Regions from separate parts of the Paenibacillus wuxiensis genome, predicted to be linked through region 2. Evidence: predicted binding sites of a transcription regulator. Region 2 holds the regulator's gene; each other region holds the start of a gene.
What was found. Region 2 encodes Rex, which represses fermentation and respiration genes when NADH is low (regulators of the CRP and FNR family bind a similar motif). Its sites were predicted from a motif close to TTGTGAAATATTTCACAA; they were not measured.
Positions count from the first base shown of each region.

Region 1 (10,357 bases), on a different contig from region 2:
GATCTGAAGACCCCGCTTACCGTTGTACTTGGTTACTTGGAGACTCTGAATCTGAGCAGTGAGCGCATCAGTGACGAAGAACGGAATCGCCTGCTCACACGGGTGCATGGCAAGACGGTAGAAGTGATAGAGCTTATACATACCTTTTTTGATTTAGCGAAGCTAGAATCTGGGGACAAGCATGTCGAGCTGACTCGAGTCGATATGAGCGAGCTATGCCGCAAAAATATTCTCCAATTTTATGAGCGGCTTACAAAGAGGGGGTTCGAGGTTGATATTCAGATTCCGGAAGCTTCTCTCTATGCGAGAGGGAATGAAGACGCACTGGATCGCATACTGAACAATCTCATCTCCAATGCGATAGAGTATGGGGCTGATGGCCGTGTGCTGGGCATAGCTCTGCGCAGTGATGATACGCATCTGTTCGTTGATGTATGGGATCGTGGCAAGGGGATTCCGGAACAGCACCAAGACCGTGTTTTTGAGCGCATGTATACACTGGAGGATTCCCGCAACAAAAATTACGAAGGCAGCGGATTGGGGTTAACGATCACGAAGCGGCTCGCTGAATCAATGGGCGGATCGATAGAACTCCATAGTAAGCCTTTTAAGAAAACGATTTTTACAATTAAGCTCCTGCGAATGTCTTGAGGTATTCTACGAGAAACCGGTCAGTGCTGGCTGTGAATGAATAGACGGTTCAGGTCTGATGACGTCGAAGGAAGGGTCACGAGGTTCGAAGAGATTTTGCTGTGCTGTAACCAGTATGGCACTCTGCGGACCTTATTTGTATGTCAAGACGGAAAGAACGTAAGGAATTCGTAAGGATTAGGTAAGAAATAAGAAATAGCTAATCGATACAATGAAGACATCAGAAGAGATGAGAGGGGTAAATGAAATGACCTTCCTTGTACGGACGCATCGTTTGACGAAGAATTATCAAGGCAAAGATGTCGTATCGAATGTGAGCATGAATATTAAGAAGGGTGAGATATACGGATTCCTTGGCCCGAATGGGGCGGGGAAGACGACGATTATGAAAATGATGACGAATCTCTTGCAGCCAACGAGCGGTGAGATTGAGATGTTCGGCGAGAAGATGACACCCTCATCCTATTCCTTGCTATCTCGCATGGGGACAATTATTGAGCAGCCAATCTTCTATGATCGTCTTACTGCGCAGGAGAATCTGGAGCTTCATTGCGAATACATGGGCTACCATAATAAGAAGGCGATTGGAGAAGCACTGGAACTGGTAGGACTGAACGGCATTGAACGCAAGCAGGTGAAGGACTTCTCCCTCGGGATGAAGCAGCGTCTAGGCATCGCGCGGGCCATATCGATCAAGCCAGAGCTGCTGCTCCTGGATGAGCCGATTAATGGTCTGGACCCAATAGGGATTAAGGAGATACGTGACCTGTTCAAGAAGCTGTCACGCGAGTTCGGCATTACGCTCTTGATCTCCAGCCACATCTTAGGGGAAATGGAGCTGGTTGCAGACACGATCGGTGTCATTAACCATGGGGTGCTGTTGGAGGAAGTGCCAATGGAGCGGGTTCGGGCGCAGCAGTCCGAATTCATTGAGGTCATCACTGATAATGCGAGCAAGGCAGCCTATGTGCTTGAAGAAGTCATGCATATTTCGAATTTCCGCATTACGGACAACCGGATCATCCGCATCTATCAATCGGGGGTGTCTCAGCAAGATATTACGAAGGCATTTGTTATGAACGATGTCATGGTAGAGTCTGTCCATAAGAAGCATCATTCCTTGGAGGATTACTTTATGAAGCTGTTGAATGGAGGGGCTGCTCGTGAATAAGCTCATTCGACTGGAACTGAAGAAATTCCGGTTTGCTACCTATATACGTACGGCCATGTATATCACGATCGGGATATTCCTCTTTATTTTGCTTGGAATCTATGGAGATACACGCGATATCGCGTTCAAGAACTTGCCCGAGGTATTAGGCATCATCGATACGTTTGTGAAGGTAGCTTTCATTATTACGGCCTCGGTATTGCTAAGCCGAATGGTTATTGATGAGTTTAAGAGCAAGTCTATCACGGTCATGTTCATGTACCCGATTCCACGGAAGAAGCTCATAACAGCCAAGCTGATCATTGTGGTCTTGTACACCTTCATCGCCATTATTCTATCAAATATTGTACTAATCAGTGGATTCCTTTTATACAATTCTTATGCGCACACTGTACCCGGGACGGCGACAATGAGTATGGTTACGCATCAAGTGGCAACTAGTGTTATCAACTCCTTAGCAGCAAGCTGCTTAAGTCTGATTCCATTATGGTTCGGCATGCGCAAATATTCAGCGGCGGCGACCATTACGAGCTCCATTCTAATTGCAGGCTTTCTAGGCTCGTCGACTGGTGGATTTACCTTGTGGTCCATTATCGCAGTGCCATTTGCTTTTGCTGCGCTTGGTGTAGTGATTGGTTACTTGACGATTCGCAAGATTGACACGATCGACCTGTATAAATAAAAATAGATGCAGCGAAATACCTTGTTGTGACAGCGATGTGACATGCCCAAATTGGTGACAAATTTCAGAAGGGTTCTGGAAAAAAGGTGCAGCACATTGCGGGCTGCTTGTAAAGAGGAAAGAAGGCACAATGTCTTTTTTCTTCTTTTTTTCACTTTTTTTCGACATATTTGTGAAATTTGACACAATGTTCTTATTTTGATCAAGTAATTGCTTTAAAATTGTGATTAATATCACATTGCAGCGTTTCTGTATCTGACAGAATACAACTGGAACATGTAATCAACGTCATTGATCCCGTGTTCGACGCAGGCATTACAGCCTATTCAGCATAGGAATGAGAGTATAAATAGAAAGGTGGAAGGACAACGATATGTGGGATACGATCTTATTATCGCGCATTCAGTTTGCATCGACGACGATTTTTCACTTCTTCTTCGTACCGGTATCGATTGGTCTAGCATTGCTCATTGCAATGATGGAGACGATGTATGTCGTCAAGGCAAATGAAGAGTACAAGAAGATGACGAAGTTCTGGGGGAAGCTGTTCCTCATTAACTTCGGTGTCGGGGTTGTCACAGGTATTATTCAGGAATTCCAGTTCGGGATGAACTGGTCGAACTATTCTCGCTTTGTTGGGGACGTGTTCGGTGCGCCGCTTGCGATTGAAGCATTGCTGGCATTTTTTATGGAATCAACGTTTATCGGATTATGGATATTTGGATGGGATCGCTTATCGAAGAAGGTGCACTGCTTGTGCATTTGGCTTGTAGCCATCGGTACAACGTTGTCCGCCTTGTGGATCTTGGCGGCGAACTCCTTCATGCAGCGTCCGGTCGGATTCGAGATTAACAATGGCCGTGCGGAAATGAACGATTTCTTCGCGCTGCTGACAAATGGTCAGCTGCTTGTTGAATTCCCGCATACGATTTTCGGTGCATTTGCAACAGGAGCGTTCCTCATCACTGGGGTGAGTGCTTATAAACTGCTGAAGAAGCAGGACGTTTCTTTCTTCCAAAAATCGTTCAAAATTGGTGTTATCGTAGCTACGGTCTCTTCCATTCTGGTTGCGGTTTTCGGTCACCAGCAGGCACAATATTTGATGCATACCCAACCAATGAAGATGGCGGCAAGTGAAGGCTTGTGGGAAACAAGTGGCGACCCTGCGCCGTGGACGGTATTTGCAGCAATCAATACAGACAAGCAAGAGAACAGCATGGAATTCAAAGTTCCATACTTGCTTAGCTTCCTATCTTATAGTAAGTTCTCCGGCGAAGTCCGCGGGATGAAGGAATTGCAAGCGGAATATGAACAACTGTATGGCCCAGGCGATTACATTCCGCCGGTGAAGACAACATTCTGGAGCTTCCGCATCATGGTTCTTGCCGGAACATTTATGATTCTGCTTGGCATGTATGGCTGGTTCTTGGCAGCACGCAAGAAGCTGGGCAATCCGAATAAGTGGTTTATGCGTTTCATGCTCTATGCAATCTCATTGCCGTTCATTGCGAATACAGCAGGTTGGATTATGACGGAAATTGGTCGTCAGCCATGGACAGTATTCGGTCTCATGCGGACAGAAGACAGTATTTCGCCGAGCGTGTCGGGCGGTCAAGTGCTATTCTCGCTTATCGCATTCTCGACAATTTACACCGTACTTGCTATCGTGCTTGTGTATTTGTTCGTTCGTGTCATCAAAAAGGGTCCGAATGAAGTGTTGAAGGCAGAACATTCGAATGACCCGTTTGATCAGGAGGGACAACATGTTATCTCTTAATGAATTGTGGTTTCTACTAGTTGGAGTGTTATTTGTCGGATTCTTCTTCTTGGAAGGCTTCGACTTCGGTGTCGGCATGTCGACGAAGTTCTTGGCTCGTACAGACGGGGAGAAACGCGTATTAATCAACTCGATCGGTCCGTTCTGGGATGCCAATGAAGTATGGCTGCTTACGGCTGGCGGGGCGATGTTCGCTGCGTTCCCGAACTGGTATGCTACGCTGTTTAGCGGATATTACACGCCATTTGTCGTTTTGCTGCTTGCATTGATTGGACGCGGTGTCGCATTCGAATTCCGCGGCAAGAAAGAGACAGAACGCTGGAAGAAGTCTTGGGATTGGGCGATTTTCTTAGGAAGTCTGCTTCCTCCATTCCTGTGCGGGGTTGTATTCGCAGGGCTGATTCAAGGCTTGCCAATTGACGGCCAGATGGAAATGAAGGCTGGACTGTTCGATATGGTGAATGTGTATACATTGCTTGGCGGGGTAACCGTTACGGTACTGTGCCTCGTGCATGGCTTGATGTTCACAACGCTGCGCACAATTGGTTCCTTGCAGGAACGTGCACGTAAGCAAGCGAAGATGCTGCTAGTGCCTTTGGCGGTATTGTTTGTTGCTTTCGGTGCTATGACATACTTCAAGACGGATGTATTTGAGGTTCGCGGTGGGATCTTAACAGCTGTTGCTGTAGTTGGGGTTGTTGTTTATGTGCTCGCTGGCTACTTCATGGCGAAGAAGCGCGATGGCTGGGCATTCGGCATGACGGGCGGAGTTATCATTCTATCGATCGCGTCTGTCTTTATCGGGTTATTCCCGCGTGTTATGATCAGTTCGATTGATAAGGCATTCGACTTAACGATTCATAACGCAGCTTCCGGGCAATACTCATTGAAAGTGATGACGATCGTGGCCTTAACCTTACTGCCGTTCGTGCTAGGATATCAAATTTGGAGTTATTTCGTCTTCCATAAACGGCTTCATGAGAAGGAGCATTTAGAATACTAATGGATAAAAATTTGCTCAAGTATGAGGGAGCAAGGTCGACAATGTTCATCATTGCCGTCCTTACTCTCGTGCAAACATTATCCATCATAGGTCTGGCAATCAAGCTGGCGGAGGTTATCTCCGCCCTGTTTGCCGGCGCGCCGTTGCAGGAACAAACCGCAAATATGGGTCTGTTCCTGCTTGCGTTTACCGTCCGTCAAGTGACGACCTTGCTCATGCAGAAGGTAGCCTACAACTTCGCCGAGAAGACAGGGGTAAACTTGCGGCGTCAGTTGATGGATAAGTTGTTCCAGTATGGACCTCGTTTTGCCAAGTCAGAAGGTACGGGTAATCTCGTAACTCTTGTGCTTGAAGGGGTCTCCCAGTTCCGCACGTACGTGGAACTGATTCTTCCTCGGATGATGGGTACGGGCATTACGCCAATTCTCATCCTACTCTATGTACTCACGCTAGATACGGCGTCCGGTATTATTTTGATTGTGACGCTGCCGATTTTGATTGTATTTCTGATACTCGTTGGGCTTGCTGCGCGCAAGCAGATGGATCGACAATGGGAGTCATACCGCATTTTATCGAACCACTTTGTCGATGCGCTTCGGGGCTTGGAGACGCTTCGCTTCTTGGGGCAGAGCCGCAAGCACAGCGATACGATTGGGCAAGTGAGTGACAAGTACCGCTCTGCGACAATGCGCACGCTGCGTGTTGCTTTTCTCTCCTCCTTCGCCCTTGACTTCTTTACGATGTTATCCGTGGCCTCTGTAGCAGTCGGCCTGGGTCTTCGTCTTATTAATGGAGAAATGACATTGGTGACGGGACTTACGGTGCTGATTTTAGCCCCTGAGTATTTCCTGCCTGTTCGCATGGTTGGCGCTGATTATCACGCGACATTGAACGGGAAAGAAGCGGGGAAAGCAATTGATGCGATCATTAAACATGAAACTGAAGTAGGGGAATGTGCCTCACAGCTTCCATCCTCTCTTGCTTGGACGAAGGATAGCACAATCGCCTTGTCCGGCATAGGTGTGAAGCATGAAGCGGATGGACCGTCTTCACTGGATGATGTAACATGTGAGGTGACGGGGCTTCTGAAAGTCGGCATTGTCGGCGAGAGCGGGGCAGGCAAGTCTACGCTCATTGATGTGCTTGGCGGTTTCCTTCGTCCGACATCAGGACAGTTCACCTTGAATGGCGCGGACGTGTCATCGCTTGATGAGGAAGCTTGGCGTCAGCTGACGACTTATATTCCGCAGCATCCGTATCTTTTCAACGTATCGCTCGCGGACAATATCCGATTCTATGCGCCTGAAGCTTCTGATGAAGAAGTGGATCGCGCCCTTGCAGCAGCTGGCTTGTCTACATTGGCTGCTGAGCTGCCAAATGGTCGGGATGAGCTTACTGGCAATGGAGGCCGCTCTCTTAGTGGCGGACAGGAGCAGCGTGTAGCACTTGCTCGTGCATTCCTGAGCGACAGACCGATTATGATGCTGGATGAGCCTACGGCACATCTGGATATTGAGACAGAATATGAGCTGAAGCAGACGATGCTATCGCTGTTCGAAGGCAAGCTGGTCTTCCTTGCGACGCATCGCCTGCATTGGATGGAAGATATGGATTGGATCATCGTTATGGATCATGGAAGGATAGCAGAGGCAGGTACGCACCAGGAGCTGCTTGAACGCCAAGGCGTGTATTACAGCATGTTGATTTCGCAGCAGGAGGGGATATTGTGACACGTGAACAGAATCAATGGCTGCGTCCTTATTTGCGGCGCTACTGCGGTCGCTTCGCGCTCATTATTTTCCTCGGCATGCTGACAGTACTGTGCGCGAGTGCGCTCATGTTCACCTCCGGATTCTTGATATCCAAATCCGCAGCGCGTCCAGAGAACATTCTCATGGTGTATGTGCCGATTGTTCTCGTGCGCACATTTGGTATTGGCAGAGCCGTCGTGCATTATGTAGAACGGCTTGTAGGCCATGATGCCGTGCTTCGCATCTTATCGAAGATGCGCGTTCGTCTGTACCGGATTTTGGAGCCGCAAGCTTTGTTTATTCGCTCCCGATTCCGTACAGGCGATGTGCTGGGCGTGCTGGCAGATGATATTGAACATTTGCAAAATGTCTATGTACGTACTATTTTTCCAAGCATTGTCGCGATTGTAATGTATGCGGCAGGGATCGCAGCCCTCGGCTGGTTCGATCTTCCGTTCGCACTGCTGATGGCACTGTATATTGCCGTACTCGTCTTCATTCTGCCATGGATATCGCTATGGTTCACACGTCGGAAGCACCGCCTAATGAAGCAGGAGCGCAGCGGGCTATATCGGAAGCTGACGGATGCGGTACTTGGTATGAGCGACTGGGTCATTAGCGGACGCGCTTCTCAATTTGTCGACTCCTATGAAGCAGATGAGGCGCGAGTGGCTCGTATAGACCGAGATTTACGGATGTGGGCGCGGTGGAGAACGCTAATCGCACAATCTGTCGTCGGCTTGACGGTCATTACGATGGTGTACTGGGCCGGCGGCCAAGCGGCTGATGGGAATATGCCTGCCGTCATGATTGCGGCGTTCGGTCTTGTGGTGTTCCCGTTGATGGACGCTTTCCTGCCGGTATCGGAAGCGGTAGAGAAGCTTCCTCAGTATGAAGATTCGTTGGAACGCCTGTCGAGCATGGGAGAGGCGCCTGTTGAGCAAACTGCTGGCAGCGCAGCGAATGTGAAGCCAGAGCTGCTGCAGCAAGTGCGTGAGTCTGCCCATATCCGTTTGGATCAAGTCAGCTTCCGTCATACAGGCTCAGCATCCTTAACGATTGATGGGGTATCACTTGATGTGCCGCAAGGCAAGAAGATTGCGCTTATCGGACGAAGCGGTGCCGGTAAGTCCACATTGTCTACCTTAATTCAAGGTGCGCTTATGCCGGAGTCTGGCAGCGTCATGATCAATAATGTTCGCGCTGACGAGTATGGTGAGCATATCCCAGAGATTCTGTCTGTGCTAAATCAACGTCCACATCTATTCGATACGACAGTAGCGAACAATATTCGTCTAGGACGGCGCAGTGCCTCGGATGAAGAGATTCGTCAGGTAGCGGAACAAGTGAAGCTGGATACACTTATTGCTTCGCTTCCGAGAGGGTATGATACGGCGATGATGGAGACCGGACAGCGCTTCTCAGGTGGTGAACGGCAGCGCATCGCGCTGGCGCGCGTACTGCTTCAGCATACGCCAGTCGTCATCCTCGATGAGCCGACAGTTGGTCTCGATCCGAAGACGGAGCGGGAGCTGCTGGCGACCATGTTCGAGACGATGAAGGGCAAATCGCTCATCTGGATTACCCACCATCTTGTTGGTGTCGAACAGATGGATGAGATCGTCTTTATCGAAAATGGTCAGGTGGAAATGCGCGGTACGCATGCCGAGCTTATGGAGCAATATCCGCGTTACCGCAACTTGTATCATTTAGATCGCCCAGGCAAAGGGTTACTGTAATCTTCATAGCGTTTGAGGTTTTGTTTTTTATGCTTCTATATAGAAGAAATAGAAAAGGTCAGGATAGCATCAGGGTGAGACTCTGGTGCTATTTTTTCAATATGAGTACTTTCTTTGCTATCGTTCCCGATGTTTTTCGTAAACAGGAAGGAAGATGGACAGGGTAATCGAATTTCTAATGAAGGAGATTGCTAACGGTTCAATTAGGGTAATAAATAAGTAGCATTGAACTGCAGCTCGGCATTCACCTAAGAATGAGAAATGAATACTTCGCCTTATTTAACAGCATAATGAAGAAGGTATGTCTGAATTATGACCTAATTGAGAAAGAATATCATTTTCATATTATAATTATTATAAAATAGCTTGACAGATTGAATCGTTTAGTTAATAATAATTATTATAAAGTGTGTTACCGAGTGTGTTGTTACCGACATGCTCTAAATAAACCATAAATCAAAGTAGAGGAGATAGTAACTATGTCACTTATCGGAAAAGAAGTACTACCATTCAAAGCAAATGCATTCCAAAAAGGTCAATTCATCGAAGTTACAGAAGAGAACTTCAAAGGTAAATGGAGCGTAGTATGCTTCTATCCAGCTGACTTCACATTTGTCTGCCCTACTGAGCTTGAAGACTTGCAAAACCAATATGCAGAGCTGAAGAAATTGGGTGTTGAAGTATACTCCGTATCCACAGATACACACTTCACGCACAAAGCTTGGCATGAAAGCTCCCAGGCTATCGGCAAAGTTGAATATATTATGATCGGCGACCCATCCCATATCGTATCCCGCAACTTCGACGTATTGATCGAAGAAGCAGGTCTTGCAGACCGCGGTACGTTCATTATCGACCCAGATGGAATCATTCAAGCAGCTGAAATCAACGCTGGCGGCATCGGTCGTGATGCAAGTGCTCTTATCAACAAGATCAAAGCGGCACAATATGTTCGCAACAATCCAGGTGAAGTTTGCCCAGCGAAATGGCAAGAAGGCGGCAAAACATTGAAGCCAAGCCTTGACCTCGTGGGTAAAATCTAAGGAGTGTCCTTACAATGGCATTAGATCAAGATATCAAAGCACAACTAGAACAATATCTCCAGCTTCTTGAGGGAGATATTGTTCTCAAGGTCAGCGCTGGCTCTGATGATGCGTCTTCGGAGATGCTGTCCTTGGTGGAGGAACTCGCTGGCATGTCGTCTCGGATTACTGTGGAGAAGACACAGTTGTCCCGCACTCCTAGCTTTAGTGTGAACCGTGTAGGTGAAGATACAGGCGTTACTTTTGCCGGTACTCCGCTCGGACATGAGTTTACCTCTTTGGTATTGGCTTTGCTGCAAGTGAGCGGTAGAGCTCCTAAGGTAGAGCAGAGTGTGATTGATCAAATTAATAACATTCGCGGCGAATATAAGTTTGAAACTTATATCAGCCTGAGCTGCCATAACTGTCCGGATGTTGTTCAGGCGCTGAACTTGATGAGCATCCTCAACCCTGGCATTTCGCACACGATGATTGATGGTGCCGTATTCAAGGAAGAGGTAGAGAGCAAGGACGTTATGTCTGTGCCTAGCGTATACCTGA
Region 1 covers NZ_JBEFZI010000003.1:344,039-354,395, reverse strand. Annotated here, with positions in the region: gene ABN764_RS07845 (sensor histidine kinase) at 1-651, shown strand, start outside; gene ABN764_RS07840 (ABC transporter ATP-binding protein) at 899-1,822, shown strand; gene ABN764_RS07835 (ABC-2 transporter permease family protein) at 1,815-2,504, shown strand; gene ABN764_RS07830 (cytochrome ubiquinol oxidase subunit I) at 2,878-4,281, shown strand; gene cydB (cytochrome d ubiquinol oxidase subunit II) at 4,268-5,284, shown strand; gene cydD (thiol reductant ABC exporter subunit CydD) at 5,284-7,014, shown strand; gene cydC (thiol reductant ABC exporter subunit CydC) at 7,011-8,774, shown strand; gene ahpC (alkyl hydroperoxide reductase subunit C) at 9,254-9,817, shown strand; gene ahpF (alkyl hydroperoxide reductase subunit F) at 9,832-10,357, shown strand, end outside.
Region 1: ABN764_RS07830 (cytochrome ubiquinol oxidase subunit I) is a predicted target of Rex. The motif match lies at 2,675-2,692, and genes of this name have one in related genera.

Region 2 (10,357 bases):
TGATTCATGACATCGGAGGGGAACGACTGTGTGGAAAAAATACGCACAGATGTTTCCCTCTAGTCATTTCCAAACGCCTGAACATCTGTTATGCTAAGAACAGAAATTGTGAGAGGAAAGCTATTAAGATGAGATTTGCTGTTTTGGATTTTGAGACGACCGGCAGTCAGCCGAACGATGAAATAATTCAAATTGGTTTGGTTATTCTTGGCCATGATTTGAAGATAGAACGCGAATATCATACGCTTGTGCGGCCAAACGTTCCCATACCGGAATTTATATCGCAGCTCACTGGCATTACCGGGGAAGATGTGAAGGATGCTCCGGATATTGATGATGCCATGACGGGGCTTGTCCCTTTGCTAGGGGATGTCGTACTGGTCGGCCATAATGTGGCCTTCGATTATCAATTCCTATGCAGGGCACTGGAACAGACAGGATATTTGCCGTTCACAGGTCGTATATTAGATACAATTGAGCTGCTTCGCATCCTCTTTCCATCGCTGCCTTCCTTCCAGCTTGGATCTGTGTCACATGAGATGGGGATTGTTCATGATCGCCCGCACCAAGCAGACAGTGATGCGAGGGCGACAGCAGATATATTTATTCGCTGCTTAGAAGCGATTGACCAGCTTCCATTATTGACGCTACAGCGCGTCGTTGATGTGTTTGGCGATCAAGAGGAGCGGGATTTGAAATGGCTGCTTGCAGAGAAGCTTCAGGAGCGTGAGGTGTCTGATTGGACAGAAGAAGAAGGGTATTATCCGTTCCGCCAATTGACGTTGAAGCAAACGGATTGGACAGAGACGGAGGCGCCGCGTGATTCTTCAGCAGAGAACCCACTTAAGGGAGTGACCTTCGCTCAGTTCCTAGATCAGGTTAAGACGAATCTGGCAAGCCGTTTGGATAATTATGAGCCGCGCGAATCGCAGGAGCAGATGTTCAATGAAGTGATGGAGTGCTTCGAACAAGAGCATCACCTGCTAATCGAAGCAGGTACTGGTACCGGCAAGTCGCTTGGGTACTTGCTGCCATCCATATATCAGAGTGTTTCTCAAGAGAGCAAAGTGATTGTTAGCACACACACAATTAATCTGCAAGAACAGCTGAGACAGCGTGATTTGCCGCTCTTGGAGAAGATTGTGCCGGTTCCGTTTAAGGCATCCGTATTAAAAGGCCGCAGTCACTATTTGTGTTTGAGAAAATTTGAACATAAAATAAGTAATAGAGAGTATGTACATGCACGCGATGATAGTTTGACAGCTGCCCAAATGCTGGTGTGGCTCAGTCAGACGGAGCATGGAGATGACGAAGAACTGCATTTCGTTCATAAGGGTGCAGACTTCTGGGATACCGTTGCCAGTGATAGTGATTCCTGTCTGAATCGCGCATGTCCTTGGTTCCGTCGGTGCTTCTACCACCGGGCGAAGAATGATGCGAATTTATCGGACATTATTATAACGAATCATTCCCTATTGTTTACGGACGTGATTGCGGAGCATCGTTTGCTCCCCGCATACGAACAGCTTGTCGTAGACGAAGCACATCACTTCGAAGAAACGGCAGGCAAACATTTAGGGATTCACTTGCAATATTTTTCACTCATTCATCCGCTGACCCAATTGTTCAAAGACAGCAAGAATGGTGCGCTTGTATTGCTACAGCAGCGTCTTCGCTTGTCAGGCAATGAAAAAGCGCTCGTATGGGCTGAAGGGATCGAGAAGCTGTTAACACAGCTTGTCGATGTTAAGGATCAATGGGATCGGCTGCATGAGCTGCTCTATCAAATGCTTCCTTCCATGAATGAAGCGGGGCAGGCGGAAGGCGGGCAAGCTGTTCTCCGGCTGCCATCTGGCAATCGTCCTGATGGATGGAGCTCCGTATCGGAGCTCGAAGGCGATATTCACACGCGTTTAAGTGATATTGTTCGTTCGGGGGAGAAGCTCGTTAATGAATGGAAGGATTATGATGATGATGAAGTGCAGGGCGTCACGGCTGATGTGACAGGTTTATTCAAGGACATAGGGCAGCTTCGCGATGAATTCCGTGAATTTATGCAAGGCAAGGATGCGGATACCGTGTACTGGATGGAAGGCAATCTCCAATACAAGCATAAATCAATGCAAATGTATGCGGTCCCTGTCGATGTAAGCGAAGCGCTGAAGCGATACTTCTTCGAGCCGAAGAAGAGCGTAATCTTAACTTCGGCTACATTGTCCGTTGATAAATCATTCCAATTCGTAGCTGAACAGCTTGGCTTGAAGGATGCGCAGCGGGATGGTCGTCTAAATACGGTCATACTTCCGTCGCCGTTCAACTACCGGGAACAAGCACTTGTTGTCATCCCGCGTGACTTCCCTAGTGTGAAGGGAGCATCAGATGCCAAGTTTAACTCGACGCTGATGCAGTCCTTGGCTGATGTAGCAAAGGTAACAGAAGGACGTATGCTTGTCTTATTCACGTCATACCGCATGCTGCGGGATGTGTATGAACCGCTGAAGGAGGCGCTTAGCCTGCATGGCATTCAAGTGCTGGGACAAGGGATTGACAGCGGCAACCGAAGCAAGCTGACACGTCGATTCCGAGATCAGCCGAATTCAGTCCTGCTAGGAACGAGCAGCTTCTGGGAAGGCGTTGATATTCCAGGAGATGCGTTGACATGTCTTGCGATTGTACGGCTGCCATTCCAGCCACCGAATCATCCACTCGTGGAAGCGAAGTGCGATCGGCTGAAGCGGATGAATCAGAATCCATTCCGCAAATATTCCGTCCCACAGGCTGTAATTCGCTTCAAGCAAGGATTTGGCCGCCTTGTGCGCACGACGCAGGATAAGGGTATTGTCATCATATATGACACTCGTGTAATAGAGACAAGCTACGGCAAACATTTTCTTTACTCGCTGCCTGGCCCAAAAATGGAGCATATGGCAACAGAACAACTTGTACCACGTATTGATACGTGGCTAGACCATAATCAAAGAGGCATTGGAGAGCGATGAGAGGGGCTTGTTCAGAATGAAAGCACTAAAGATATCAGAAGCTGTCGTTCGGCGATTACCCGTGTATTTACGTCATCTATTGGAATTGAAGCAGCGAGAAGTGCTCACAGTTTCTTCTCAAGATTTGGGACAGAAGCTGAACTTGAATCCTGCGCAAATTCGGAAGGATCTAGCGTATTTCGGCGACTTCGGCCGCAAGGGCATTGGGTATGATGTATCGTATTTGATTCAACAAATCAGACATATTTTGAAACTGGATCAAGTTATCCATGTTGGATTGGTCGGTGCAGGTAAATTAGGTCACGCACTCTGTAACTACACCGTATACTTGAAAGATAATATGAAGATCGTTGCAGTGTTCGATGCACAGGAATCCAAAATCAATACCGAGATAAATAACCTGAAAGTTCAGCCGATGTCTGACCTAATTACGACGGTACGCGAGAAGCAAATCCGTATCGGGATTATCACGGTTCCTGCTACAGAAGCTCAGTATGTAGCTGATCAATTTGTAGAGGCGGGAGTAGAAGCGATCTTGAACTTTGCGCCTGTCATTTTGAGGGTTCCTTCGAATATCCGTGTGCATACTGCCGATTTTACAACGGATTTGTTCAGTTTGGCCTATTATTTATCTGATAATGGAAAGGAAGTACCCGCCGAATGACACACCGAATCATTATTAAAAACGGCATGTTCGCCGATTTGTCTCCAACTGCGAAGCAGTCCTCATTCCATGGGTTCATGGTTGTTGAGAATGATCGCATCGTTCATATTGGATCGGAGCTGCCAGAGCAATATACAGCAGCTGATGCTGAAATCATCGATGGCAAAGGTCTATTTTTCATTCCAGGCCTTGTTAATACACACGGGCATGCTGCAATGTCTCTGCTTCGTGGGTATGGGGATGACTTGGCGCTTCAGACATGGCTGCAGGAGAAAATGTGGCCAATGGAAGGCAAGTTCACGGCCAAAGATGTCTATTGGGGAACAGCTCTGTCTGTGATCGAAATGCTGAAGGGCGGTACAACAACCTTCGTAGATATGTATGACTACATGGACGAAGTAGCGAAGGTATGTGAGCAATCCGGTATCCGTGCATCGCTTATGCGCGGTGCGATTGGCTTATGCCCAGAGGATGTACAGCGCGAGAAGCTGAACGAGGCGATTCAATTCGCGAAGGATTGGAATGGGAAGGGAGATGGCCGCATTCGTACGATTATGGCGCCGCATGCTCCGTATACTTGTCCTCCAGCCTTTATTGAGAGCTTCGTACAGGCTGCTCATGATCTGGATTTGCCATTGCACACGCATATGTCAGAGACAAAGGCAGAAGTTGAACAGAATGTGAAGGATTATGGACTGCGTCCGGTTGCGCATTTGGAGAAGCTCGGATTCTTCTCCCGTCCTTCCTTCGTTGCGCATGCTGTTCATTTGACGGACGAAGAGATTGAGACGCTTGCGAAGTATCAAGTTGCGGTGTCCCATAATCCAGGAAGCAACCTTAAGCTTGCGAGCGGTGTCGCTCGTGTTCCTGAGATGCTGCGTGCGGGTGTTGTTGTATCCTTGGGTACGGACGGTGCAGCTAGCAACAACAATCTGGATATGTTCGAAGAAATTCGCCTTACGGCCTTGATTCATAAAGGGGTGTCCGGCGATCCAACTGCGGTTCCTGCTGCAGAGGCGCTGCGCATGGGTACGATCTATGGCGCGCAGACCATTCGCCTTGACGATATTGGAGCCCTTGAAGTAGGCATGAAGGCGGACTTCGTTGCGGTAGATATTGATCAGCCTCATTTCCTGCCGCATACCGACTTGGTATCCCACATGGTATATTCAGCGTCTGCGAAAGATGTCAAGCATGTATGGGTTGACGGCAAGCAGGTTGTGAAGAATGGGGAATGCTTGACGATGGATGAAGAACGAATCCTTCGCGAGGCGCAGCAATGCTTTGATGGCTTGCTGGCAAGGTAGGCAGGAGGAGAGTTCATGCAGAGAAGACGCGTACGCCGGAGGTCGCATTGGAAGTGGTTGATTCCGGTACTCGTTCTCTTATTTCTAGTCGGATTGTTCTTCGCCACTTATCAGTATGTGCAATACATCAATAAGGACGAATGGGTCAAGGAAGCGGAAATAATAAAGCGGGCGAATGAAGCAGTGAAGCTCGTAAATGTGACAGAAGTGGAGAAGGGTGTATGGGATCAAGTCGTATACATGGTGCGGGGAACTGACGAACATGGTAAGGAGCAGACCGTGTGGGTACTCCCTGATAAGGTAACTCCTATGGCGGAATCAACCTCTAAAGAGACGATTCAAGCCCAGATAGAAGCCCAATATCCGGATGCGGATGTAATCCGCATTACGCCAGCATTTAAGGATGATCAATATGTATGGCAGGCATTGGTCAAACGCAAGGATGAACAAGGGGTTGTTCATTACTTCTATCATTTCTATTCATTTGCGAATGGTTCCTCAATAGGGGATGTCTATACGCTGCCTAATAAATAACATATTCAATGTTAGCCAATAACGAGTTATTGGCGATTTTGCAGCGCTGCTGCTTTGCATATGACGTACATATTGTACGCTATGCGAAGCAGCAGCGCTTTTTGTATTGGAGTAACTCCATTTCGATGGCAATCATGGTACACATTACATCCATAGTTGAAGTAACATATGTGATATACTCTTGATATATCAGAAAGAGATTACTAGGGGTATTGATATATATTTGCAACAGGAGGTTTCAGCATGGCGAAAAAGATTCGAATCATGCCTACTTTGCTCATTATGGTCACGACAGCTGTTGCACTATTTGGAGGTTGGACACTGTATGAACGTAATTTCGTGAAGCAGCCTGTGGAACGAGTATTGAAGCAGCATGCTGAAATTACGCAGTATGATGTTCAATGGTATCCTGATGCGCTGCAAGTGAAGCTGAAGAGCAAGGATGGCACCAATATTAGCAGCCTGATTGAAAGAGTGTCGGACGAGCTGCAACAGAATTCGAGCGGGAAAAAAGTACAATTGGAATACTTGAATGATGAGAGCACGCCGCTTATGGATAAGTTATGGTCACGTGCAATGTTCGACATTGCAGATGCAATGGTACATCAGAAATACAGCGATATTCCTGTTAGGTTGAAGGAACTGCAGCAGCAAAATCCAGGTATTCAGATCCAAACGGAAATGGATTCACGATATGTGTATATTCAACTCAAGGATGAGAAAGGAAGCAAGACCGTATTGCTTCCTTTGCAAGCATCGCCTGTGGGGGTATGGCCTAATGAAAAAGCAACGGCAATCCGTTCGTAGTTGGGAATTGGCATTAGGGATCGTAATCCCAGCGATATTATTTGTCAGTTATCTTGGAGTTAATATATGGCCGGTCATCGCGGCAGTTGCCGCGATCAGTGCTCTTCTGCTGTTTGTAAATCGCAGAGGACAAGCAGGCTTGGCGCGTTCGTCAGGGCGTGCGAAGTCAGGCAATAATCAGATTAGTGAAATGAGCTTCGAGCGTATTGGCGGGCAGGATAGAGCCAAGAATGAATTGATTGAAGCTCTTGATTTTCTGGTACGACCAGATGACATTCGTAAATTCGGTATTCGTCCTATGAAAGGGATATTGTTAACAGGCCCCCCAGGGACGGGGAAAACATTAATGGCGAAAGCATCTGCTCATTATGCAGACGCGATATTTATTGGTGTGTCAGGCAGTGAGTTTGTTGAGATGTATGTCGGTGTCGGAGCGGGACGTGTACGAGAGCTGTTCAAGGAAGCAAGACAGCGTGCTGAGAAAGAGAAAAAACAAAATGCAGTTATCTTCATTGATGAAATTGATGTGATCGGCGGCAAGCGTGAAGGTGGGCAACAAAAAGAGTATGATCAAACGCTCAACCAGCTGTTGACGGAGATGGATGGACTGTACGCAGATGAGTCACCGCGTATTCTGGTAATGGCGGCCACGAACCGTAAAGAGATGCTGGACAGTGCATTGCTGCGCCCAGGCCGTTTTGATCGTCATATCCAAGTAGATATGCCGGATAAGAAGGGACGCAAGCATATTTTGGAGCTGCATGCTACGAATAAGCCACTGGCGGAAGAAGTAAGTCTGGAGCAAATCGCAGAAGAAACGTTCGGCTTCTCAGGCGCTCAATTAGAGAGCGTCCTGAATGAGGCGGCTATTTATGCAATGCGTCAGGAGCAAGAGGCGATTACGATGGAGCATCTCTCGCTTGCGATTGATAAGACGTTAATGGGAGAGAAGAGTGATCGAGAGACGAATGAGGAAGAACGACGCCGGGTGGCGATTCATGAACTTGGACATGCGATAGCCGCAGAGCTTGTCCGACCGGGAAGCGTATCTCAAGTTGCGTTAAGCCCTCGCGGCCAAGCATTAGGCTATGTTCGACATCAACCACAGGGAGATCGCTACCTGTATACAAAGCCATTTCTTGAGGAGCAAATCATCATTGCGCTGGGCGGATCGGTAGCAGAGGAGTTGTTCTACGGCAACCGTAGTACGGGCTCACAGGGGGACTTCGATCAAGCACTCAACATTGTAGAGACGATGGTGAATGCAGGATTGACGGATCTCGGCATTGTACGTTTGAAACATCTCTCACCAGATGTCTTGACAAAAGAAACGCAGACGATTATGGTAGATTTGACCTATCGAACGCGTGAATTGTTGGAACAGCACCGAGATGCTTTTGAGCGATGTTTGCAGCGTCTGTTGGAAGAGGAATTGGTGAACGGAGATACGTTCCGGTGTCTGTTATGTGACAAGAAACAATTACCAGCGTGATTTCACGCTGGTTTTTCTTTTTTGCTCTCATATTCATGGTAAGATAAGGTGAGGTACCTATGCACTGATAACGAAACCATCATCTCGGGTACACTATGCAGAGCATAGCAACAGGAAAGGTGGAAGAAACCATGTTTTTCAAAAAGATCGGCGTCATCGGCGGCGGTACAATGGGCCAAGGCATTGCAGAAATGCTTGCTGTCAAAGGCTTGGACGTGCTGTTGGTGGAGCAATCGCCGGAGAAGCTGGACCACGCGTATGAAATGATTGAAACGAGCCTGGATAAGCAGCTTGAAAAATGGGCAATCACACAGGCCGAAAAAAAATTAATTCTTTCGCGCATACATAAAGTGACGCATCTGGCGGAACTAAGTGCATGCGATATGGTAATTGAAACAATATCTGAAGATCTGGAAGCGAAGAAATTGGTCTTCGCTGAACTGGATCGCGTATGTCCAAGCAGCATTATCTTGGCGAGCAACACATCAACACTGTCCTTGACAGAAATGGCAAGCTCAACGAAGTATCCTGAGCGTGTTATTGGCATGCACTTTATTCATCCGGTCTCCAAAGTCGATCTCGTGGAAATTATCCGCGGGTTGAAAACTTCTGACACTACTTTCAATGAAACAAAACGTTTCGTTGAAGAAGTTGTGCAAAAGAAAGGCATCATGGTATATGAGTCGCCAGGCTTTGTGACTTCACGCATGATCTGCCTTCTCATCAATGAGGCATTGCATGAATTGCAAGAAGGCGTCGCTTCTGCAGAAGATATCGACAGTGCGATGAGAATCGGATATAATTTCCAATACGGGCCGCTTGAAATGGCTGACCGTTTCGGCTTGGATTCCATACTTGCAGCGTTGGAGCGCATGTTCCGCGAGTTCGGCGATATTAAATATCGTCCGTCCGTATTGTTGAAAAAAATGGTGCGCGCAGGCCACCTCGGCGTGAAATCGGGCGTCGGATTTTTCAAGTATGATAAGGATGGGGATAGACTATGAAAATACTCGTAATCAATGCAGGCAGCTCCTCACTTAAATATCAGCTGTATGATATGCAGGACGAATCGGTACTGGCGGCAGGCCGTGTAGAACGTATCGGAATGGACTCCTCCATTCTCATTCACGAACCGCATCACACGGATGAAATTACAGAAGTAAGCGAAATTCTTGACCATACGATTGCGATTCGTAAAGTATTGGACAAGCTGACAGATGCTAAGGTTGGCGTAGTTAAGACGATCAATGAGATTGAAGCTGTTGGACACCGTGTCGTTCACGGCGGTGAATCGTTCAGCAATTCCGTATTGGTTGACTCCGAAGTCAAAGCGGAAATCCGTCGTCTGTTCGATTTGGCTCCACTGCATAACCCTGCTCACATGATGGGAATTAAGGCAGTAGAAACGAACTTGCCGGACGTACCGCAAGCAGTTGTATTCGATACTGCTTTCCATCAAACGATGCCTAAGAAGGCATACATGTACGCGATCCCGAAGGTGCTCTATAAGAAGCACAAAGTTCGTCGCTACGGCTTCCACGGGACTTCCCACAACTATGTAAGCCAGCGTGCGGCTGAAGTTGTTGGACGCCCGCTCGAAGACTTGAAGATCATTACTTGCCATATCGGTAATGGCGGCAGCTTGACAGCGGTTGAAGGCGGCAAATCGATCGATACTTCGATGGGGATGACTCCGCTTGAAGGCTTGATGATGGGTACGCGCAGTGGTGACTTGGATCCAGCTGTCGTACCATTCACAATGATGAAGGAAGACTTGACGGTCAACGAAGTCAACTCCATGTTGAACAAGCATAGCGGCTTGCTTGCAATCTCTGGCTTGTCCAGCGACATGCGTGAAATTACGGATGCAATGGCTGAGGGCGAACCAAATGCTACTTTGGCATTCGAAATGTATGTATATCGCCTGCGCAAGTACATCGGTTCATATGCTGCAGCGATGGACGGCGTAGATGTGATCGTATTTACGGCAGGTGTGGGTGAGAACTCCATCGTAATCCGTGAAGCAACATGCGAGAAGCTGACGTTCTTGGGCGTTGAAATTGATCCGGAGCTGAATAAGATTCGTTCGAAAGAACCGCGTCTCATTTCGACACCGAATTCCAAGGTTCAAGTTCTTGTCGTTCCTACGAACGAGGAGCTTATGATTGCACGGGATACTTACCGCCTTGTACAAGAATCGAAATAATTAATGCGTAAGGGAGAGAGCGATCGATGACGACGACTTGTGTCATCCGCGAAGTTAGCCGTCATGTGGGCGAAGAAGTCCGCATGGGGTGCTGGCTGCACAACAAGCGTTCCAGTGGCAAGATTCAATTCCTGCAGCTGCGTGACGGTACTGGATTTATCCAGGGTGTTGTAGTGAAAAGTGAAGTGCCGGAGGAAGTCTGGGAAGCGGCGAAGAGCTTAACACAAGAAAGTTCCTTGTATGTAACCGGGACAGTTCGTGAAGAGCCACGTTCCAAGTCCGGTTTTGAAATGACTGTAACGAATGTGGAAATCATTCAGATTACAGAGAATTATCCAATTACACCGA
Region 2 covers NZ_JBEFZI010000001.1:417,496-427,852, forward strand. Annotated here, with positions in the region: gene ABN764_RS01955 (ATP-dependent DNA helicase DinG, 3'-5' exoribonuclease type) at 129-2,999, shown strand; gene ABN764_RS01960 (redox-sensing transcriptional repressor Rex) at 3,016-3,663, shown strand; gene ABN764_RS01965 (amidohydrolase) at 3,660-4,970, shown strand; gene ABN764_RS01970 (hypothetical protein) at 4,986-5,504, shown strand; gene ABN764_RS01975 (quinolinate synthase) at 5,748-6,311, shown strand; gene ABN764_RS01980 (AAA family ATPase) at 6,283-7,803, shown strand; gene ABN764_RS01985 (3-hydroxyacyl-CoA dehydrogenase family protein) at 7,935-8,807, shown strand; gene ABN764_RS01990 (acetate kinase) at 8,804-10,009, shown strand; gene asnS (asparagine--tRNA ligase) at 10,036-10,357, shown strand, end outside.

Region 3 (10,357 bases), 190 kb from region 2:
TTTACATATTTCAAATTTTAGTAATTTTGACCCAAAGAATTCCATGTGACAAGTTTCACTATATGAATACGTATTACTATCATGGATGTTCCGCACGCAGTTGTCAATTTATTTACGATTAAAATTATTTACAGTTTGGTTAAATCGAGTGATTAATATCACGCCAATCAAATAAAATCGGGGAGAAATAAAAAAATAAGCAAAATCAATCAGTGTTGTGAAATTAATCACATACTAACACGCGAAAGATGGATACAATGAAAGTGTGAAATGATTCACAAACAATTGTAACCAACACGAACCTCAGAAAAGGACCGTAACAGAACAGCAGACACACCGTATAGAGAAACCCTTTCTTAGGTTCATTGCAAGGTATCCATGAATGGAGGCGGAGAGAATGGCGACAAAACAAGAAACGAAACCAACTGTAGAGAAAAAAACGGAGCAAGTCGATGTTACGAAGCACATTCAGCAACTGATTGACCGCGCGAATAAGGCGCAGGAAGCATTTATGGACATGAACCAAGAGCAGATAGACAAGGTCGTACAGCAAATGGCACTCGCTGGCTTGGATAAGCATATGATGCTTGCCAAGATGGCTGTTGAAGAAACGGGCCGCGGTGTGTATGAAGATAAAATTACGAAAAACATTTTCGCAACTGAATATATCCACAACTATATCAAGTATGACAAAACGGTAGGTGTCATCGAGGACAATCCGCAGGGTGCTTATATGAAGATTGCGGAACCGGTTGGAATTGTCATGGGGATTACGCCGGTAACGAACCCAACTTCAACAACCATGTTCAAAGCGCTCATCGCGATAAAGACACGCAACCCGATTATTTTCGGCTTCCATCCATCCGCTCAGAAATGCAGTGCGGAAGCAGCTCGCATCCTGCATGAGGCAGCTGTGAAATATGGTGCTCCTGAGCATTGTATCCAATGGATTGAGTATCCGTCGATGGATGCGACTAACGGCTTGATGAACCACCCTGATGTGGCGCTAATCCTGGCGACAGGCGGTGCTGGTATGGTTCGCTCCGCTTATAGCTGCGGCAAGCCTGCCCTAGGCGTTGGCCCAGGCAACGTGCCATGCTTCATCGAGAAGACGGCAGATCTGAATCAAGCGGTAACGGATTTGATTCTGTCCAAGACGTTCGATAATGGCATGATCTGCGCATCCGAGCAAGCCGTCATCATTGAAGAGCCGATTTACGCGCAAACGAAGAAAATGATGACCGCTCAGGGCTGCTACTTCTTGAACAAGGATGAGACCGGCAAGCTCCAAGCGATGGCAATGAAGACAGACACCTGTGCGGTGAATCCGAACATCGTGGGCCAATCTGCGAAGAAGATTGCTGAGATGGCCGGACTTCAAGTACCAGATACAACGAAGATACTTGTAGCTGAGCTGGATGGTGTGGGGCCGAAGTTTCCACTGTCTGCAGAGAAGCTGAGCCCCGTGCTTGCTTGCTACAAGGTGAAGACCGCAGAAGAAGGCGTTGACCGCGCGGCTGAAATCGTGGCCTTTGGCGGCATGGGTCACTCTTCGGTCATCCACTCGAATGATGACGAGGTAATTCGTAAGTTCGCCGACCGTCTGCAAACAGGCCGCATTCTGGTCAACTCTCCTTCTACTCATGGCGCGATTGGAGACTTGTACAACACCAATATTCCTTCGTTGACACTTGGCTGCGGATCGTATGGCCGCAACTCAACTTCTTCGAACGTAACAGCGGTCAATTTGCTGAATATTAAACGGGTGGCGAAGCGTACAGTGAATATGCAATGGTTCAAGGTGCCAAATAAGATTTACTTCGAGAAGGGTGCAACACAGTACTTGGCGAAGATGCCGGATATTAGCCGTGTCATGATTGTTACCGACCCAATGATGGTGAAGCTGGGCTACGTGGAGAAGCTGGAATACTATTTGCGTCAACGCCGCAACCCAGTCGTCATTGAAGTGTTCTCGGATGTCGAGCCAGATCCTTCGACGAAGACAGTGGAACGTGGTACAGAAATGATGCTCAGCTTCGAGCCAGACTGCATTATCGCCTTGGGCGGCGGCTCGCCGATGGATGCAGCGAAGGGCATGTGGCTGTTCTACGAACATCCAGATGCTGAATTCGATAACCTGAAGCAGAAGTTCTTAGACATCCGCAAGCGTACATTCAAGTATCCACGTCTTGGCCAGAAGGCGAAGTTCGTCGCAATTCCAACGACTTCGGGTACTGGTTCGGAAGTAACCTCGTTCGCGGTTATTACGGATAAGGAAAAAGGCAATACAAAATATCCGCTAGCTGATTATGAGCTGACGCCGGACGTAGCGATTATTGACCCAGAGTTCGTGTACAGCTTGCCGAAGACGGCAGTTGCTGATACGGGAATGGACGTTTTGACGCACGCGATTGAAGCGTATGTATCGGTAATGGCAAGCGACTATACTGATGGTCTGGCAATAAAGGCCATTCAGCTCGTGTTCGAGAACTTGGTGAAATCTCATCATGAAGCATGTCCGAAAGCTCGCGAGAAAATGCACAACGCATCGACACTTGCTGGTATGGCATTCGCGAATGCGTTCCTAGGCATCAACCACAGCTTGGCGCATAAATGGGGAGCGCAATACCATACTGCACATGGTCGCACGAATGCGATTCTCATGCCGCATGTCATTCGTTACAATGCGAAGAAACCAACGAAGTACGCTTCGTTCCCGAAATATGACCACTTCGTAGCAGATGAGCGCTACGCGGAAATTGCACGCATCCTCGGTCTTCCATGCCGCACCACGGAAGAGGGCGTGAACAGCCTGATCAACGCAATTCGGGAATTGAACCGCGAACTGGGTATTCCAGAATCGTTCCAAGCAATTGGCTTCGATGCCAAGGACTTCGAATCCAATGTTGATTACTTGGCAGACCGCGCCTTTGAAGACCAATGTACAACAGCGAATCCGAAGCTTCCACTCGTAACAGAGTTGGCTGATGTATATCGGAACGCATTCTATGGACGATTTGAATAAATTAGAATGATACGATAGCAGGGCAGTGGGCAGCGGGGAAGATCTTCCCCGCTGTCTTTGTTGTATAATCAACTTCTGAACCATTGCTTATAATGCGGTAAACGAGTGCTAATCAAGTGCTAAGCACCTGCAAAAAGCAGGGAAGCAGTGGAGATTACAACATTTTGAATCATATTATGTGAAAAAAATCATTTGCCTAGCTTATATTGTGATAAATATCACATAATTGAAAGTGTGAAAAGAGGTACAATGAAGGCGTAGCAAGGGAGGAACGAAAAAAGTTCAGAATTCGCCTCTAAAAAACTTGCTGCATAGCCTCACTCGGCATTACGAAAAGGCAGCTATCGAACGAATGCGAAAGATAAGATAACCGCCTTGCAGCCTTTTTCGTGAAAATCATCACAAGCAATGTGAAATGGGAACGAGAACATCTTGCTGGGTGTGTGCTTTCAATTCGATTACAACACATACAGAAAAACAAACATGTATGGAGGGATTACGATGTCGGTGATGGAAAAGAACATGACAGAAACAAATGAAATGAATCCTTGGCGTGGATTCAAAGCAGGCAAATGGCAAACTCACGTGGATGTCCCGAACTTCTTGGACGGACACATCAAGCCTTACTTGGGCGATGAAGCATTCTTGGCAGGTCCAACGCAAAACACGAAGGATCTATGGGATATCGTGAGCCAGCTCTCCAAAGAAGAACGTGAACGCGGTGGTGTATGGGATGTTGATGTTAACACGCCTTCAACGATCGTATCGCACAAACCGGGATATTTAGATAAAGAAAAAGAGAAAGTAGTAGGTGTACAAACGGATGCTCCGTTCCGCCGCTCCATTCAACCATTTGGCGGTATTAAGATGATGATCGATGCTTGTAAAGCATACGGCTTCGAAATGCCGGAAGATGTTATCAAAATTTTCACAGACATTCGCAAAACACACAACCAAGGCGTATTCGATGCTTATACATCCGACATGCGCATGGCGCGTAAAGCTGGTATTATCACAGGCTTGCCAGATGCTTACGGCCGCGGCCGCATCATCGGTGACTACCGCCGTGTAGCGCTGTACGGTATAGACTTCTTGATTAAACAAAAGAAAAACGATCTGAATAATCTTGAGCTGGATGCAATGGATGAAGTTACTATCCGTGACCGTGAAGAAATTTCAGAACAAATTCGCGCACTCGCTGAATTGAAAGAAATGGCTGCAATGCACGGTATGGACATTTCGAAACCAGCTGTCAACGCACAAGAGGCGTTCCAATGGGTATACTTCGGTTACTTGGCAGCCATCAAAGAACAGAACGGTGCAGCAATGTCCCTTGGTCGTGTATCCTCGTTCCTCGATGTGTATGTGGAACGCGATATTCAAGAAGGTACTTTGACAGAGCAAGAAGCTCAAGAATTGGTTGACCATTTCATTATGAAATTGCGTATCGTTAAATTCTTGCGCACACCTGCTTACAACGACCTGTTCAGCGGTGACCCAACTTGGGTAACAGAATCGATCGGTGGTATGGCTTCTGACGGTACAACACGTGTAACGAAGAACAGCTTCCGCTTCTTGCATTCCTTGTACAACTTGGGACCTGCTCCAGAGCCTAACTTGACTGTATTGTGGTCGACAAAGCTTCCTGAAGCGTTCAAGAAGTATTGTGCGAAAGTATCGATTGAAACAAGCTCCATTCAATATGAAAATGACGACCTGATGCGTCCAATCTACGGCGACGACTACGGTATCGCGTGTTGTGTATCTGCAATGCGCATCGGTAAGCAAATGCAGTTCTTCGGTGCTCGCGCCAACTTGGCAAAATGCTTGCTGTACGCAATCAACGGCGGTAAAGATGAGAAGCTTGGCTTGCAAGTAGGACCTGAGCTTCCTCCAATCACAAGCGACGTATTGGACTACGACGAAGTCGTGAAACGCTTCAAGCAGATGATGGAATGGCTCGCGAAGCTGTACATGAACACACTGAATGTTATTCACTTCATGCATGATAAATATTGCTACGAGCGCATTGAGATGGCGCTGCATGATAAAGAAATCTTGCGCACAATGGCTTGCGGTATTGCCGGCCTGTCGGTAGCAGCTGACTCCTTGAGTGCAATCAAATATGCTAAGGTAACACCGATTCGTAACGAAGAAGGCATTGCCGTTGACTTCCAAATCGAAGGCGAATATCCATGCTACGGTAACAACGATGATCGCGTAGACAGCATCGCTGTTGAACTGGTTGAATCGTTCATGAACATGATTCGCAAGCATAAAGCTTATCGTAATGCATTGCCAACACAATCGGTACTGACGATTACGTCGAACGTTGTGTACGGTAAGAAGACAGGTACGACTCCTGACGGACGTAAAGCTGGCGAACCGTTCGCTCCAGGTGCGAACCCAATGCATGGCCGTGATAAGAAGGGTGCACTCGCATCGCTTAGCTCGGTAGCGAAGCTTCCATATGAGCATAGTTTGGATGGAATCTCGAATACATTCTCTATCGTACCTAAGGCGCTTGGTAAAGAACTTGATGTTCGCAAATCCAACCTCGTATCGATGATGGATGGATACTTCGGCAGCAATGCGCACCATCTGAACGTTAACGTGTTCGACCGTGAACAGCTGATGGACGCGATGGAACATCCAGAGAACTACCCACAATTGACAATTCGCGTATCGGGTTATGCAGTTAACTTCATCAAACTGACTCGCGAGCAGCAAATGGATGTAATCAACCGCACATTCCATGGTTCGATGTAAAGAACCTTCTGTACGGTAGAAATCGAAGTAAGTTGAGCAATGTAAAGGATATATTCGATATTTGATAAGTAAAGGGGCGCAACTACACCACATGCCTAGTACCTTTCGGTCAATGGCAGGGAGGGAGCGCCCCTCTTGTCATGTAAGCAGGTTGTAATGGGCTGGAGAGGAAAGTGATAGAGATGATCGGACGTATTCACTCGTTAGAAACATTCGGTACTGTTGATGGACCTGGCATACGATTTATTTTATTCATGCAGGGGTGCGCGCTCAAATGCCAATATTGCCATAACCGTGATACATGGAGCTTAGGTGACGGCAAAGAAATGACACTTGAGGAAGTACTTGCTGAAATTGAACCTTACTTGCCTTATTACCGCAGCTCTGGCGGCGGTTTGACCGTATCGGGCGGGGAGCCAACGCTGCAAGCTGCATTCGTTAGAGAGCTATTCCGTGAAGTGAAGCAGCGCTGGGATCTGCATACAACCCTGGATTCGAACGGTTTCAACGAAGTAGCGAAGCTCGAAGAATTGATGAATGTTACGGATCTAGTACTGCTGGATATTAAGCATATTAACAATGAGAAGCATATTGCACTTACAGGTGTGCCGAATGCACGTACGCTGGATACGGCGCGTTGGTTATCTGAGCATGGCAAGAAAATGTGGATTCGACACGTATTCGTACCGACGATTAACGACAATGAAGAGGACTTGCTTGAACTGGGCCGTTTTATCGGTACACTGCAAGGTGTTGAGAAATTCGAAATCCTGCCGTACCATCAAATGGGCGTATACAAGTGGGAACAGCTAGGTGAGAAGTATCCGCTTGAAGGGATTCCTTCCCCGACTGCAGAAGAGGTGGAGCGTGCTTATGCGCTTATTGAGAAGGGCCGTGGGCAGACGAGCGTATAGTGTATTTCATATCTATTTATATAGGAAGAGAGATGACTTGCCTAGCAGGGAAGAGGTCATCTCTTTTTTTGTTGCAATTGTTGAAAGAGTGTTCACTTAGAACGTGCATTCAATAGTATTGTGTGTAAAATGATCGAAAAGAACTATTTCTAAAATGGAAGGAAAAAACTATAATGCGCTGTAAGGATGAAAAAAAGGAAATTTCCCTAATCCATAATGGAAGCGCTATCATATAAAATATTTTATCGCCAAACATATATGCTGTTGAAATGCATTCTATTGTCCTCATGACTAGTAGGTGAAGAGATGCTGTTAGCTACTGGTTCAACATAGAAAGGGCATCAGGCATCATGAGGGATCAACTTTCTTGGATGAATTTATGAATAGAGGAGGTATGATTGCAGCTTAATCATTAGATGATCCGGGCCGTATTCTTCGAAAATGAACGTATATAGGAGGGATATTGATTATGAAGAAAAAGATGACAGCACTTGTCCTTAGCATGATGCTGATATTGTCAATTATTCCGAACATGCCGAATGCCCAAGCGGCACCACAACTCCGCAATCTTGCACCGAGTTCTACATACACATGGTCGGAAGCGCCGGAATCGAATTATCCAGATCCGGGCAACAAGCTAACCAATGGCATTAAGGGCGCTGCGAATGTGACGGATCCAGCGTGGGTCGGGCACATTAAGAAGAAGGCGCGGGAAGTCACGTTTGACTTTGGTCAACGGAAATCGATAGCAAGTGTTAGGGCGCATTTCCTTCAAGATTGGCCAGGTTCTGCGATTTTGTTCCCGTTGAGCGTATCTATCTATGTGTCAGATGATAGTGTGAATTGGGGAATTGTCGGACACAAAGCAACGGAACGTGGCTGGACGAATGGCCCTCCGATTGATCAAACCTATGTATGGGATGGCAGTAAGGATGGGGTTGCAGGCGGAGGACAAGGGGCTACGATGGCCTATGCACGCTACGTGAAGGTTGTGTTCTCGATGCATCCACGGGCATGGACATTTATAGATGAGATTGAAATTATGGGAACAGACGGCAAGGCTGACGGGGCAGTTGTTGTGAATATGAAGCCGTTCGAATTCCAGTACCCAGGCGTCGACACTGCTGGCATCCGTAATTTATCACTTGTCTACAATGGGTATTATCCTGACGTTCCGGCGTGGACAAAAGACAGCCTGATTCCGGAAATTGGTTACGTGAATCAAGCCGGACAGGTTCAGGATTGGTTCTTTGATGGTGTGTTGATGCTGGGTCTCCAATCTCCGGCGGGTCGTGATTTCGGGAAGGATTCACTCCTGACGGATTGGCAATGGTACCTGGATAAAACATTTGGCGCTCAAGGCGACTTGAAGCAGCTGAATGAAGCCACGAAGGAAGTAGGGCTGCAGCTTGGACAGCCGAATCACAAAACAAAGGTTGTCATGATGCTGCCAAATCCGGGAGAGAACACGACGAACTTCGGAGATATTGACGGCGACGGAATTACGGAGAACTTTAGTGAAGCCAGCGTAGGCATAGAGAAAGCTTTGGCGACACGCCAGAAGGCAGTCAGATGGTGGTTGCAAGAGGTACAAAACCGCTGGAATGCGAACAACTACTCCAACCTTGAGCTGGTTGGCATGTACTGGGTGGATGAAGAAGTTAGCTGGTCCAAGTCAGCTCCAGACTTCCTGCGGATGATGAACTCGGATGTTCATGCAAGAGGGCTGAAATCGTTCTGGATCCCTCATTCCTTGACCTATAAGAGTTTTATATGGAAGGACGCAGGCTTCGATGCAGCGACGTACCAGCCGAACTACTTTTTTGAAAATTTATCAATTGATCGTCTTGTAGATGGGATTCAAACGGCCAAACGATATGGCATGGGTGTTGAAGTCGAGTTCGACAATCGTATGCTAACGGATAATACGTTCCGGAGCCGATTCAATGAATATATGAACGCAGGCTATCAATATGGATTCGCAGGGAAAGGCTTTACTGCGTATTATAAAGGAAGCGGGCCGGTTCTGCGCGATGCAGCGAGCAGCACGAATCCGAGCATACGTGAACTGTATGATAGGCTGTACAATTTCACAAGAGGGAATTAAATAGAGGATGCAAATGCAATAGCTCATATTCATTCCCTGCTCTACAAAAATTGTATTGCGTGAGCTGAATTGGGAAGTTACTAGACAAGCAAATATGCTAGGTGTTTCATAAATTGGCGGTCAAATCCTCAAATCGAGGTTTTGACCGCTGTTTTATTTTATCCCTCATTCGTTAGAGGATTTTATCCCCCAATAGTTAAAATGTCGTCCTTACAGGAAGGACATTGTCGAATTATAATAAAAGCGTACCAAACAACATCAAGATCTTACCAGCAGACAAAAACATACGGGAGGGTCCTTACATGAAAAAAGGATTGGTAATGATTCTGACGCTTCTGTTCATCGCAACGACAGCGCTTACAGGATGCGGATCAAAGTCAGAGGGTGGTTCTGAGAAGCCAGCGAACCAAGCTGGTGAAGATAAAAAGGTTGAACCATTTGAGCTTACTCTTCGTCATACGCAGCTAGGCGATTCGAAGAAAAACCGCTTCGCTATCTTGCAAGATGTTGTAAAGAAGACAGAATCCGAAGTTCCAGGTCTAACAATTAAGCTTGACGGCGTTGACTCTGAGGTTAACCGCAAAGAGAAGCTTCGTGCAGAAATGGGAAGCGGATCTCCTCCAGATATCTTTGATGCCTTCGGTAACCCAGACGTGAAATTGTACGCGGAGAATGGACTTATACTTGATGTAGCTCCGATTCTGGATGAGCTTGGATTGAAGGACAAGTTCCAATCTCTTGCACAATGGACAGTAGAAGACAAGATCTACGGTTTGCCAATCGGTGCTTCAATTGAAGGTTACTTCTATAACAAAGACTATTTCGCTGAAAAAGGAATTCAAATTCCAAAAACATTGGCTGAGCTTGAAGCAATCGCTGATAAAGTAAAGGCTGACGGCAAAATTCCATTCGCCATTGGTTCCAAGGATGCTTGGGTGCCATTGATGACAACAAACACGTTGTGGTCCTACTTCGGCGGTGCGGATATTACTTCCGGATTTGCGAAAGGAACAACGAAGTGGAACGATCCGAAAATGGTAGAAGCATTTGCGAAGCACTCAGATTGGATCAAGAAAGGCTACTTCAAAAAAGGCGAGCTTGGTCTTGACTATGCAACACAACGTACTCAGTTGGTGAATGGCGAAGCAGTTATGATGTTTGATGGATCTTGGGCATCCTCCGTATTCGCTGATGCAACACAATCCGGTAAATTGCATAACAAAGCTGGTTTCTTCCTGATGCCTCCAGCTAAAGAAGGCGACGGCTACAGCGTAATGTTTGACTCCAACAACGGATATGCATTCTCTTCCAAGATTGCTGAAGATCCACGCAAGATGGAAGCGGTAAAAGCGTTCATCAAGAACTTGTATAACGAAGACATGCAAGTACGTGGCTTGAAGGAAGATGGCGTTATCCCTGCAATGAAGGTTGACCAAGCAAAGCTGGATGAAGCTTCCCAAGGCAACGACTTGCTGCAAGCGATTATGGCTCAAATGAAAGACGTGAAATTCACATGGCCTGCATTTGATGCACTCGTTCAAG
Region 3 covers NZ_JBEFZI010000001.1:232,495-242,851, forward strand. Annotated here, with positions in the region: gene adhE (bifunctional acetaldehyde-CoA/alcohol dehydrogenase) at 398-3,025, shown strand; gene pflB (formate C-acetyltransferase) at 3,527-5,794, shown strand; gene pflA (pyruvate formate-lyase-activating protein) at 5,977-6,708, shown strand; gene ABN764_RS01015 (DUF4855 domain-containing protein) at 7,178-8,815, shown strand; gene ABN764_RS01020 (ABC transporter substrate-binding protein) at 9,118-10,357, shown strand, end outside.
Region 3: pflB (formate C-acetyltransferase) is a predicted target of Rex. The motif match lies at 3,232-3,249, and genes of this name have one in related genera.